3 regions of the Desulfitobacterium metallireducens DSM 15288 genome follow, and region 2 is predicted to be linked to each of the others. Evidence: riboswitches for the same ligand, from Rfam matches in the RefSeq annotation. Region 2 holds a riboswitch; each other region holds the start of a gene.

Region 1 (4,250 bases), 1.1 Mb from region 2:
GGGTTGGGCGGATAATTCAAGCGATTATGCTGTTCTTTCTGCTGGAATGGATGAAAACTTAGTCGATGCTTTGACGGCCGCGCCGCTAGCCCATCTGCGAAAAGCTCCGATTCTTTTAACAGAGGGAGATACTCTTAATTCTTATACCGAAAAAGAATTGAAAAGGCTGGGCGTAAAGACGGTTTATGTCACAAGTGGTAGTGGGGTTATTAAATCCTCTGTTCTTGATACACTCGAAAATGGTCTCGGACTTAAAGTTGTTCCTTTAGGGGGGCAAGACCGCTTTGAAACGTCGTTAAATATTGCGAAAGAGTTGGGTAGTTTTGATCAAGTGATCGTGAGTACGGCCTATAATAATGCGGATGCGTTATCGGTGGCAGCAATTGCGGCAAGTCAAGGAATACCGATTTTTCTTTCGGAGGCCGATCAACTCCCACAAAGCGTAAAAGAATATCTAAAGACGAAGCAAATTAAACAGTCTTATGTATTAGGAGGAGAGGGAGCGTTGAGTTCTGTCGTGGAACAGGCGCTCACGAATCCAAAACGGTTAGGAGGAAGCGACCGTTTTGGGACCAATGTAAAAATTATCGAAGCTTTTGCCGGGGTAATTCAAGGGAAAAAACTCTATTTAGCCAGTGGTAATGATAATAATCTTGTCGATGCTTTAGCAGGATCATCTTTGGCATCTCAAACTTCTTCAGCGATCTTTTTAATTGATAATCAAACTTTACCAGCAGGAACTCGGGATTTCATTAAGACGAACTTCTTTCCGATTGTGCCCGCTGATTTAGTGGCGCTTGGGGGTAAACCCGTTGTTCCTGATCAAGTGCTTGAGGATATGTCCTCAATGGCCCTTTATGCACAAGATGGAGCGATGGTTGGTTCTGCTCAAGCGAATCTGCCAGAGATTTTGAACGATAATGGAGTTGTAACAGGCAATAATGTTACGGTAAATGGACTAAGTACTCCTTACAATCTGTATATTGAGGGAAATAATGTGACCCTTAAAAATGTTACGGTTCAGGGCGGGATCATAATCAACCCTGGTGCTCAAGGCGAAATTAGAATGGATAACGTTAAAGCGAAGAGTATCTTAGTTCTATCGGGCGGACCCGATGGAATCCAGATTGCTAATAGTGAGATCGCGACGCTGATTGTGGAAAGCACAAGTCAGGTCGGCGTAACGGTTACTACGGGAACGACTATCGAAAACACGGTAGCCAGTGCCCAGGCAACACTTGATGCATCTGGTGGAAGTTTTGGGAAAGTTGTTATTAGCAAGCTTGCACAAACGGAGCCGAATATTGAGCTTCAGGGGACCTTCGATGATCAAGGGGTGGCTGTAGTGGAAGGGGTTGTCACCAACACAAGCCCGAATCGAATTCCTGTCTTATATGTTGTTTCACTGAACCCTGAGCAGAAAGTTGAGCTTAAGGGAAATTATGATCAGATCGTGGTAGTTACACCCTCAAATGTAACCTTTAATGAGGGATCGGCTATTAAAATGATTGCGAATAAGGATGCAAATCTGACGGTCGATTCTTCTATTGTATTAGAGGGAATTACTCGGCAGTAAAGCAAAAGGGGCGTTACACAACTTATGGTCGTGCAACGCCCCTCATCTTATTTCTTTTCAATAGATCTGAATTCACTTTTTTGTTGAAATGTGGTATGCTTCTGCGATATAATAAACCTTAATTTCATAATGAAACAACTGGATGATGCTTTGCAGGAGAGCAGTCGCTTCACTGTAAGTGGACAGATCTCTGGAGAGTTCCGATAAGGACGCCGAAGGGGCAAACAGCGTAAGCTGCATAATCTCTCAGGCAAAAGGACAGAGGGTATTAGCCTGAAATTCTCCAGAGTCTTATCCTTAAGGATGAGGCTTTTTTCATTGAGTTATTCGTTTAAAGTAGGATGAGAAGAGAGTCAAAATGCTAAAACTATGAAAAGTATGGAAAATTGAAGGGAGTTCTAGAAAATGAGCAACAGTCTTACTCAGGAAAAGTCTAATCGTGTAATCGTCACAGTGATCGGAAAGGATCAAATCGGAATTATTGCCTGGGTGACCGGGCGTTTAGCGGAATACTCGGTAAATATTCTCGATATCAGCCAGACGATTTTACACGACTTTTTTACCATGATGATGGTGGTTGATATGAGTCAGTCCTCGATTTCCCTCGGGGAACTTTCGAAGAAGCTCAACGAAGAAGGGGAAGGCCGCGGGCTCAAAGTGACAGCTCAGCATGAGGATGTCTTTACTTTTATGCATCGAATCTAAAGCTCTTGCAAGCAGAGTTACGTTACAGACGCTCGGAAGGTATGCTCGCAGACCAAGCTAAGGGCATAACTGCTGGATGCAAGTTGCGTAATGCCCTCCAAATTCGCCGCGCAGATCTGCTATGCCATCCATGGCGCAGTCTGCACTAGGCACGTCCTGTGCCGTCGCCTTGGCTCAGTGTCGGCGAGCGAAACACTCCAGTGAAGTGTTTCGGCCTTGTGACTCGTTAAGCAAAGGTAAGAGCAATTTTGACCAAGCTTGATCAATGCTCACTCAGAGTCCTCGCTAACTGTAATTGTAACTTGCTTCGAAGAATTGCTTGAAGATTGACCTGCAAGAGTAGCTTCCCGCACAGGAGTGAACGATTTCGCGGAGGGGCGGGACGGCGCACGATGCTTCCGTAGCATAGCGAAGCCACCTGGTTCACATGCAGAAAGCAGAAGGGTTTGGCGAAGCTGCTACGGAAGCGCGTGTGCTAGCCCTGGAGCGCGAAGTGAACGGATGTGCGGGAAGCTACACGACCCAGACAAACTACAAATAACTTAACAAGTTAGGAGAGAACGGAATGACTCTAAATATAACACCCCAAGAGATTATGCAAACACTAGAGATGGTTGAACAGGAGAATTTAGATATTCGTACGATTACGATGGGAATCTCACTTCTCGATTGTGCAGGAGATGACATCAAAGTCGTGGAGCAGAAAGTCTATGATAAAATTACCCACCGGGCGGAGAATCTCGTTCAAGTTGGGGAAGAACTGGCGGCGCGGTATGGAATTCCGATTGTTAATAAGCGGGTTTCGGTGACTCCGGTGGCCCTATTAGGGTCGAATTTTAAGCCAGAGGAAATGGTACGCCTTGCTAAAGCCCTAGATCGAGCGGCGAAAACAGTAGGGATTAACTTCTTGGGCGGATTTTCAGCACTTGTCCAAAAAGGCTTCACCAAGGGAGATGAGGCTCTTATCGCGGCGATTCCTCAAGCGCTAGCCGAGACAGAGTATGTGTGTTCCTCAGTTAATATTGGGTCAACTAAAGCTGGAATTAATATGGATGCTGTTTTGAAAATGGGCCATGTTGTGTTGGAAAGCGCACGGCTTACAGCGGATCAAGATGGAATTGGTGCGGCTAAGCTCGTTGTATTCTGTAATGCTCCGGAAGATAATCCGTTTATGGCGGGAGCGTTCCATGGAGTGGGTGAACCGGAAGTGGTCATCAATGTCGGCGTGAGTGGACCTGGTGTTGTGGCGAAAATGGTCGAAAAAAATCCAGATGCGGATTTGAGCGAACTGGCTAATCTAATTAAACGAACGACGTTTAAGATCACACGGGCTGGAGAACTCATTGGACGCGAAGCTTCGAAGGCCTTGAACGCTCCGTTTGGAATTATCGATTTGTCCTTGGCCCCGACGCCTGCGATTGGCGATAGTGTAGCGGAGATCTTGGAAAACATGGGTCTTGAACGTTGCGGAGCGCATGGGACAACGGCAGCCTTAGCCATGCTGAATGATGCCGTGAAAAAAGGAGGAGCAATGGCTTCTTCCCATGTTGGGGGATTAAGTGGAGCGTTCATTCCTGTTTCGGAAGATGCGGGGATGGTTTATGCTGTAGAAACGGGAGCGCTTACTATCGAAAAGTTAGAGGCGATGACCTGTGTCTGTTCCGTGGGACTGGATATGATTGCAATTCCAGGGGATGTGGAACCGGAAACGATTGCTGGAATTATTGCGGATGAGGCTGCTATCGGTATGATCAATAAGAAGACGACGGCGGTTCGTGTGATCCCGGCAATAGGAAAGAAGGCAGGAGATCGTGTTGAGTTTGGAGGTTTGCTTGGTGGGGCTCCTGTTATCAAAGTAAATCCGTTTTCAGCGCGCAAATTTGTACGGCGGGGAGGCAGGATTCCTGCTCCAATCACGAGTTTGTCGAATTAATATAGCGAGTTAGTTTGAGCCGATGTTCCGGATTTT
Region 2 (4,250 bases):
GGAGCAAATCATCTCAGTGTTGCGCTTGCTGCCCTCATCCTACCGGAAAATGATGCCTTAACCCCCGCTGAGATTGCCCAACATGCTGCACATCTCAAAAAAGAAACGAAAACTATCCCGGGAAATGCTTATCGAATTGAACCGCTTCGGATTCAAAAAAATGAAGGGACTGGCATTTGATGATTGGATTTCGACATTGGAAAACCGCTTCTAAAATCATTTCCTTAGTTTTGCTCATGATTCTCTTTATGGGAGTCTTAAGTTACACTGGTTATTCTTATTATCTTCAAGCCGAACAGGCTATGAATTCGATTTACTCCAATTCAACCCTTTCAATCGAACTTTTAAGCGATGCGGCAAGCCGGTCAAAAAATTCAGAGCTCTTCACTACCCAAGCTCTCCTCGCCGCAACTGAATCAGGTACCCAACGAACGCTTATAACTGAAGCCAATATCTCAGCAGCACTTGGCGCTGAAGCGCTAGAAAAATATCAGGCTCTGCCGCTTGAACCTTATGAAGAACAGCGTCTAACCCGGTTGCAAGAACTGATCGCAGCAACAAACACTGAGCGTCAAAAAATCCTCACCCGCATGGACACCGAAAACCCAGCTCAGATCTATCAAGAATATCAAACCAAAACTGCACAAAGCTTATTTGAAAGTAATACGATTTATACTGAGCTTCTGGAATTTAACACTCAAGAAGCGGAAGCAACTCTCGCAAGAGATAATCTTAATTTTGCCAGAGCCGAAAAAATTCTATTTGGACTTCCTCTTGCAGCAGGCCTTATCGCTTTACTTATCGGTTTATGGCTGTCCCGGTTAATTTCCAAGCCCTTAAAGCTCATCCTTCAGACAGTTGAAAAAATTGCGGACGGAAATTTAGATGTACAGCCGCTGACGGGTCAAGCCCGCGATGAGGCAGGGCGGCTTGCAACTGGAGTAAACAAGATGTTAGAAAATCTTCAGCATCTTGTAAAACATATCCAAATTTCCGCACAACATGTAGCTGATTCCTCAAACCAGCTTCTCTTCGTAACAGAACAAACAGCCCTCACCTCAGATCAAATAGCCGCCTCAATCGATCATGTTGCTGCAGGAACAGCCAAACAATCCTCTTCCCTTGATAGCACCTTAAACGGTATCGAAGAAATTTCTTCTACAGTAAAGTCTATTGCTACACACAGTTCTAGTGTCACGAGACTCGTTGAAAAAACAGAGAATACAGCTCAGGGAGGTCAAAAAGCCGTTGTTCAAGCGATGACTCAAATGTCTTATATTGGTCAGGGAACAAAGAGTGTTCAAGCGGCGATTCAGAAATTGTCTCAGAGTTCACGCCAAATTTCTGACATCACCGAAGTCATTTCCGGAATCGCTGATCAAACCAATCTGCTCGCCCTTAATGCAGCCATTGAAGCGGCTCGAGCAGGTGAAAACGGACGCGGTTTTTCCGTTGTTGCCGCAGAAGTCAGAAAGCTCGCCGAGCAGACCGCTGGAGCAACCCGCGAAATCGTGGTCTTAATTCAAGACAACGAAAATAATTTACAAGATGCCATTCAATCGATGCAAAATGACGCAAGTTTAGTCAATGAAGGAATTGAAGTCGTTAATCATGCTGGAGAAGGATTCGACAGCATCACTGAGCTCATTCAAAACGTTATGAGTGAAATTCAAGAAGTCACACAGTCGATCTACAGCATCTCTTCCTCGAGTCAAACCGTCACAGCCGCGGTTCGCGATGTTGATGAGGTTAGCCGTGAGACGGCTGCTCAAGCCCAAACTGTTTATGCTGGAATCGAGGAACAAAACGCGTCGCTTGAGGACTTAAAAGTAGCGAATCTTAACCTTACCGAATTAGCGCAAAACCTCAAACTCGAAATAAATCGCTTTCATCTTGATATCCTGTAAAGTATACATAATTCATGAGGCTTTCTGTCACTTTATCCTAATATATCCCTTGAATATAATAATCTAAAAAATTATAATATTAGATAATTAGCTTTAAAACAACTGCATATTACTGGATGATATTTACGGGAGAGTGGCTATTGCCCGCCGAAGAAGTTAAACTTTCAGGTACTTGATTTCAAGTTTAGACCGTAAATTGACAGCACTCTGGAGAGACCCAAATTGGGCGCCGAAGGGGCAACATAAGATTATTTTTAAATCTCTCAGGCAAAAGGACAGAGTATTAGTTTATCTAGGAGATAGCTCTAAAACGCGATCTCTCTTAGACTTACGCTAGCACTCCAGAGTCAAATCTTTCCTGATTTGGCTCTTTTTATATAAGGATTAGTCCTCAAGCTAAATAAAAACAGATTGAGAAAACAAGGAGGAGACAAAACATGGATGCATTTCACAATTTTATTCTCTGGTTAAACACATACCTCTGGGGTCCCCCGATGCTGATTCTACTTTTCGGTACGCACTTATTCCTAACTTTTCGCACCCGCTTTATTCAAAAGTACACCTTCAAAGCGATTAAACTTTCGGTAACTAAGGATACATCCGCTGAGGGGGATGTCAGTCAATTCGGTGCCCTCACTACAGCTTTGGCTGCTACCATTGGTACCGGTAATATTGTTGGAGTATCGACGGCAGTTGCACTTGGTGGTCCTGGTGCTGTGCTTTGGTGCTGGTTGACGGGAGTATTCGGTATTGCAACAAAATACTCGGAAGCCCTTTTATCCGTTAAATACCGGGTTAAAACGTCTGATGGAACAATGCTTGGTGGTCCAATGTATGCTCTCGAAAACGGGCTGGGTCAAAAATGGCTTGCCATATTGTTCGCTATCTTTACATCGATCGCCGCCTTTGGGATCGGTAACACCGTTCAAGCGAATTCCATTTCAGCTATGGTGAATGAAACCTTTCATATCTCTCCCTATATCAGCGGGGCAATCATGGCGATCCTCACAGCTGCCGTTATTCTTGGTGGAATCAAATCCATCGCTCGAGTCACTGAGATGCTTGTTCCTTTTATGGCCATTTTCTATGTCTTAGGATGTATCATTATCTTAGCCATGAATTCTGAATTTGTAGCACCCGCCATCTCTTTAATCTTCCAATCTGCTTTTACCCCTCATGCAGCTGGTGGCGGCTTCATTGGAGCTAGCGTTATGATGGCTGCTCGATACGGTATTGCTCGAGGTCTCTTCTCCAATGAGTCTGGCTTAGGTTCTGCTCCAATCGTAGCAGCTGCAGCTCAAACGAGAAATCCTGTCCGCCAAGCTCTGGTGTCTTCTACCGGAACTTTCTGGGATACAGTCGTAGTCTGTGCAATGACCGGACTTGTTGTTGTCAGTAGCATCATAAGTAACCCTGCAGCAGCGGAAGGCTTAAAAGGAGCTGCTCTGACCAACATGGCTTTTGAGCAAATCCCCGTAATTGGTCCGATTGTACTTACCGTTGGTCTACTCACTTTCGTATTTTCAACCATCCTCGGTTGGTCTTACTATGGTGAAAGAGCAATTGAATACCTATTTGGTAAAATTGCCATTACGCCCTACCGTCTTTTTTGGGTTATTGCAGTTTTCCTTGGCTCCATTATGAGCCTTCCTTTAGTATGGGATATGGCAGACGCGTTCAACGCCTTGATGGCCATTCCGAACCTTGTCGCATTACTTCTCTTAAGCCCCATCATCGTATCTGAAACAAAGAAATATCTCTGGGAAGACCGATTGGATGAGGTTTCTGATGAGCCTATTCCCATCGTCGGAAAATAACCTTTAATTCATGCCGTATCTATACCACTTAATATGTATACCAAATAATCCCGTAACATTTTATTTTGTTACGGGATTATTCATGCTTTATCTCATCTTATATGATACTTTAGTAAATTTTATCAGAGCTAGCGCTTGGAGTGTCAGGCCTTACTAAATCAATTTTTCCAGCCGCTACCGACATTGATAGATCTATCTTCGACTTTGCTGAATCATAGTTAGGACTCACCCATTCTTTATCCTGTAAAAATAGCCCATCCCCAGCAAAATTAGTACTGTTTGTAAAACCACTAATTTTAATTTTAAGCCCCACTTGCTCGGGAACGACTAACGTAACTTTTGAGGCTCCCGCATTAACCTCTGCTTGAGTCTTCGTTCCTGTGTCTCCAAAACGTAATTCCAGCTGGCTTGCCCCACTATTAATATCGAGATTACTCATCCGCAATTGACTTAAGTCCAAAGTTCCATTGAACGCTCCTGCATTAACTTCCATGTTTCCATAGTCAATCTGCGGATTAAGCGTAAA
Region 3 (4,250 bases), 1.5 Mb from region 2:
CATACCGTCCATAATTTCTGTACGATTGAGATGAGCGCTATTTATCTCGATATTGCCAAAGATCGCCTCTATGTCGAAGGGAAGAAATCCACACTGCGTCGTTCTGCGCAAACAGTTCTTTATCAGTCCTTGGATGCTCTGGTACGCTTAATTGCTCCGGTACTTACCTTCACAGCGGATGAAATTTGGCCTTATGTCTCAGGTGTAGCTGAAGGGGTAAATATTCAAGTTGAAAAAATGCCTACAGTGAAGCCGGAATGGATGGATGAACAACTTGGAGCTAAATGGGATCAAATCTTATCCTTACGTGCTGAGGTCACGAAGGCTTTGGAGAAAGCCCGTCAAGATAAGCTCATCAATCATCCGCTTACCGCTCAAGTTGATCTTTACACCCCAGCTGATCTCTATGAATTCCTGCAAGGAGTTCCTAACCTTGCGGAAATCTTCATTGTTTCTGATGTTGAGTTACATCAACCCACAGAAGAAACGCCTGTAGAGGCAACTGTAGCCGAAGATATCGAAGGCTTAAGGATTAAGGTCAGCTCAGCAGCTGGTGAAAAGTGTGAACGTTGCTGGATGTATCATACTGAAGTGGGCAAGGATGAAGCCCATCCCACGCTCTGCCCACGGTGTGCCTCAGTTGTTAAAGGAATAGAATAGATTGATTAGCAATCCTAAGGGTGGAAAAGGAGACTCTCACCCTTAGGATTTTTGTATAGACAATTTACTTCAGGATAGTTTACAATATACAAAGGATTTTGTCGGAAAATAATATATTTATAAGTTACAATAACAGTAGGGAAGTGGATTCAGTGATTCTTACTCAGCAAATTGCAGACCAAATTGTTCAACTGATTTATACAGAAAGTGGCTTTCATGGCATTGTATGTGATTCAACAGGAAAAATAATCGCGGACTCAGCAGGAACTCGGGTAGGTAAAATACACCAGGGAAGCAAGAAAATCATGACGACTTCGGTTAATGAAATTGCGGTCACTAAAGAGGATGAAGAGCGATCTAATGGAGGACAACGTGAGGGTCTTAATATAGCGGTCAGGTCGGAAGGAACAAAATTAGGAAGCTTTGGAATCGCTGGACCGATCGAGGTGGTTACGCCTGTTGCACGCATCGCTGTAGGCATGGTTATTTCCTTATTAAAAGATCAGGAATTAAAAGATATAATTCGAAAGCATGTCAACCAGTTACACCAAGCAATTGAACAAGCAGCGGGAGCGATTCAGGAAATGGCAGCTTCGGCAGAAGAAGTTGCAGGAATCAGTCATACCGTATCTGAAGTTGCCTACGAAGGTAAAGAACAAGTGAAAGAAACGACGAATATTTTGGAATTCATTCGCCGAGTCTCGACTCAAACCAATTTGTTGGGGTTGAATGCAGCTATTGAAGCAGCACGTGCAGGTGAGCATGGAAAAGGATTTTCGGTAGTTGCTGAAGAAGTACGGAAACTAGCGGAGGAAAGCAATCGTTCTGCTAATGAGATTGGCACGATTTTAAATCAATTTCAAGAGATTATCGAGCGAATCACTCAAGGAGTAGTTCAAAATAAGGAGATTACTGAAGAACAGGCGAAAGCAACACAAGAAATTGCCCAGATGATTGAGAAAGTTCAACGCGTCGGTGATGATTTAAATAGTTTAGCTCTTAAATTATAATTAAAATGAATATGAATAATTTTCGAAGAATTGCTTTTAGGAGTAGACGAATAAGTACTGTCTGCGTATAATGTAGGAGACACAAGATAAATACATATGACCGAATGATTTCAGTGGGAGAGATCCGGTAAAACCGGACGCCGAAGGAGAAAACTTCTTAGATCGCTCATTTAGGAAGGGAAACTCTCAGGCAAATGTACTGCTGAAAGACGGGGCTCTGGAGAGTTTCTCGAACGAGAACACCAAAGGGGAAGCCGAAAGGCGAATCTCTCAGGTTAAAGGACAGAGGAAGCGCGAAGCGCTATCCTCTGTCCTTTTTATATTCATTTTATCTTGTAACACTATACTTTTCTCATGAAAGCCATGAATTTGGTAATACTCAAAACTTAAGGAGGTGTTTTTTAGTGGCGGAACTCAAACGTACTCCTCTTTATGAGGAACATCAAGCAGCTAAAGCCAAGCTTATTGATTTTGGTGGTTGGGAAATGCCAGTTCAGTATGCTGGAGTTATTGAAGAACATAATACGGTTCGTACGAAAGCCGGTCTTTTTGACGTATCACATATGGGTGAAGTAGATGTTAAAGGGAAAGAAGCACTTTCCTTTGTGCAGAACTTGATTACCAATGATGTTACCCTAATTCAGGATGGGCAGATTCTGTATTCTCCGATGTGTTATCCGGAGGGTGGAATTGTTGATGATCTTTTGGTTTATCGTTATGGTATAGAACATTTCTATATCGTGGTTAATGCTTCAAATACGGATAAAGACTATGCTTGGATGCTTGAACAGGCTAAAGGGTATGACGTACAGTTGAACAATAAGTCAGCTGAAGTGGCCCAATTGGCGTTGCAAGGCCCCTTATCCGAGAAAATTTTGCAAGGACTGACGTCAATAGATCTTTCGGAAATTAAATATTATTGGTTTAAACATGGAGAAGTAAACGGGGTACCCTGCCTTATTTCTCGCACAGGGTATACTGGCGAAGATGGTTTTGAGATCTATTCAGCTCCCGAGAAAGCTCCCGAACTTTGGCGGAAGATTCTTGAAGCAGGTAAATCTGAAGGTATTCAGCCCATTGGCCTCGGGGCAAGGGATACCTTGCGTTTCGAAGCAAAGCTTCCCCTTTATGGCAACGAACTGGGTCAAGAGATTTCTCCGCTTGAAGCAGGAATTGGTTTCTTTGTGAAGCTTGCCAAAGAGAAATTCGTGGGTAAGGAAGCTCTTGAAGCGCAGAAAGAAAAAGGACTTTCCCGAAAACTCGTGGGCTTAGAAATGATTGAACGCGGGATTGCTCGTTCACATTACCTTATACAAAAAGATGGAGAAGAAGTCGGTTTTATCACCTCGGGTTCTTTCTCTCCAACTTTGAACAAAAATATCGCGTTAGGCTTAGTCCGTGCTGATTTAGCAGAAATGGGTTCCACTTTAGACGTCATTATTCGAGGCAAAGCGGTTAAAGCACAAATTATCCCTACCCCCTTTTATAAAAGAGCGCGCTAAATTTGGATTGTATTCTGGTTCACTTCAGGTAATACCCTTAGGTTTGGCGAAGCTGCCACAAAAGTGAGTGCGCCGACGGCACATGGACGTGCCTAGTGCAAGCGCCTCCACGGATGGGAAAAGGCGCTGTCAGCCCTGGAGCGCTGAGTGAATGGATGTGCGGGAAGCTACACGACCCGGATTATTATTAAATTAAATTTAGGGAGGAATTATCATGAATCCAACAAATCTTAAGTACAGCAAAACACACGAGTGGGCGAAAGTAGACGGAAATATTGTGACCTTAGGAATTACAGATCATGCTCAAGAAAGTCTAGGGGATGTTGTTTTTGTTGAGCTTCCTGAAGAAGGAGTAACGGTAAGCGCAGGAGAGGCTTATGGTACTGTTGAGTCAGTTAAAGCGGTTTCCGATATCGTTGCGGCAGTGACCGGAAAAGTTCTTGAATTTAACCAGACTGTTCTTGATGCTCCCGATACACTAAATAGTGATCCCTACGGTGAAGGGTGGTTAATCAAAGTTGAAGTAGACGACCTCAAAGCTCTTGATGACTTGTTATCTGCAGCCGAATATGAAGCCTTACTTGAGGAGGGCAACTAAAATGAATTATGTGCCGAACACGGCAGACCAGCGGGAACAGCTTTTATCTAGGATCGGAGTACAGTCGATCGATGATCTATTTAAAGATATCCCGGGAACTGTTCGGCTGAAAACGAATTTGAACGTTCTTGGAGGAATGGCTGAGCAAGATCTTGTGAAACTGGTTAAGGGAATAGCTAACCGCAATGGGAATTTAGAGGAGTATACTTCTTATTTGGGAGCCGGCGCTTATGAGCACTATATCCCGAGCTATGTTGATCAACTTCTTATGCGCTCTGAATTTTATACAGCATATACACCTTACCAACCGGAAATTAGCCAAGGAACATTGATGGCGATTTATGAATATCAGACCCTGGTTTGTGAGCTGACAGGGATGGATGCGGCCAATGCCTCAATGTATGATGGGGCTTCTGCTTTGGCTGAGGCATCACTGATGAGCTGCGATGCGACTCGCCGCAAGAAAGTTCTAGTTCCTGC

Evidence for each region. Region 2 has a riboswitch for glycine ahead of DESME_RS03460 (alanine/glycine:cation symporter family protein). Riboswitches for the same ligand answer to the same signal wherever they lie in the genome.
Region 1: it holds a riboswitch for glycine, as region 2 does, so the genes downstream of both, DESME_RS13410 (ACT domain-containing protein) here and DESME_RS03460 (alanine/glycine:cation symporter family protein) in region 2, are expected to answer to the same signal.
Region 3: it holds a riboswitch for glycine, as region 2 does, so the genes downstream of both, gcvT (glycine cleavage system aminomethyltransferase GcvT) here and DESME_RS03460 (alanine/glycine:cation symporter family protein) in region 2, are expected to answer to the same signal.

Annotation. Positions count from the first base shown of each region.
Region 1 covers NZ_CP007032.1:2,756,240-2,760,489, reverse strand. The annotation lists gene DESME_RS13415 (cell wall-binding repeat-containing protein) at 1-1,576, shown strand, start outside; glycine riboswitch at 1,757-1,848, shown strand; gene DESME_RS13410 (ACT domain-containing protein) at 1,982-2,281, shown strand; gene DESME_RS13405 (PFL family protein) at 2,847-4,214, shown strand.
Region 2 covers NZ_CP007032.1:716,781-721,030, reverse strand. The annotation lists gene DESME_RS03470 (GGDEF domain-containing protein) at 1-180, shown strand, start outside; gene DESME_RS03465 (methyl-accepting chemotaxis protein) at 180-1,907, shown strand; glycine riboswitch at 2,105-2,196, shown strand; gene DESME_RS03460 (alanine/glycine:cation symporter family protein) at 2,345-3,724, shown strand; gene DESME_RS03455 (LiaF transmembrane domain-containing protein) at 3,834-4,250, opposite strand, start outside.
Region 3 covers NZ_CP007032.1:2,396,330-2,400,579, reverse strand. The annotation lists gene ileS (isoleucine--tRNA ligase) at 1-660, shown strand, start outside; gene DESME_RS11705 (methyl-accepting chemotaxis protein) at 813-1,670, shown strand; glycine riboswitch at 1,775-1,882, shown strand; gene gcvT (glycine cleavage system aminomethyltransferase GcvT) at 2,075-3,172, shown strand; gene gcvH (glycine cleavage system protein GcvH) at 3,387-3,770, shown strand; gene gcvPA (aminomethyl-transferring glycine dehydrogenase subunit GcvPA) at 3,772-4,250, shown strand, end outside.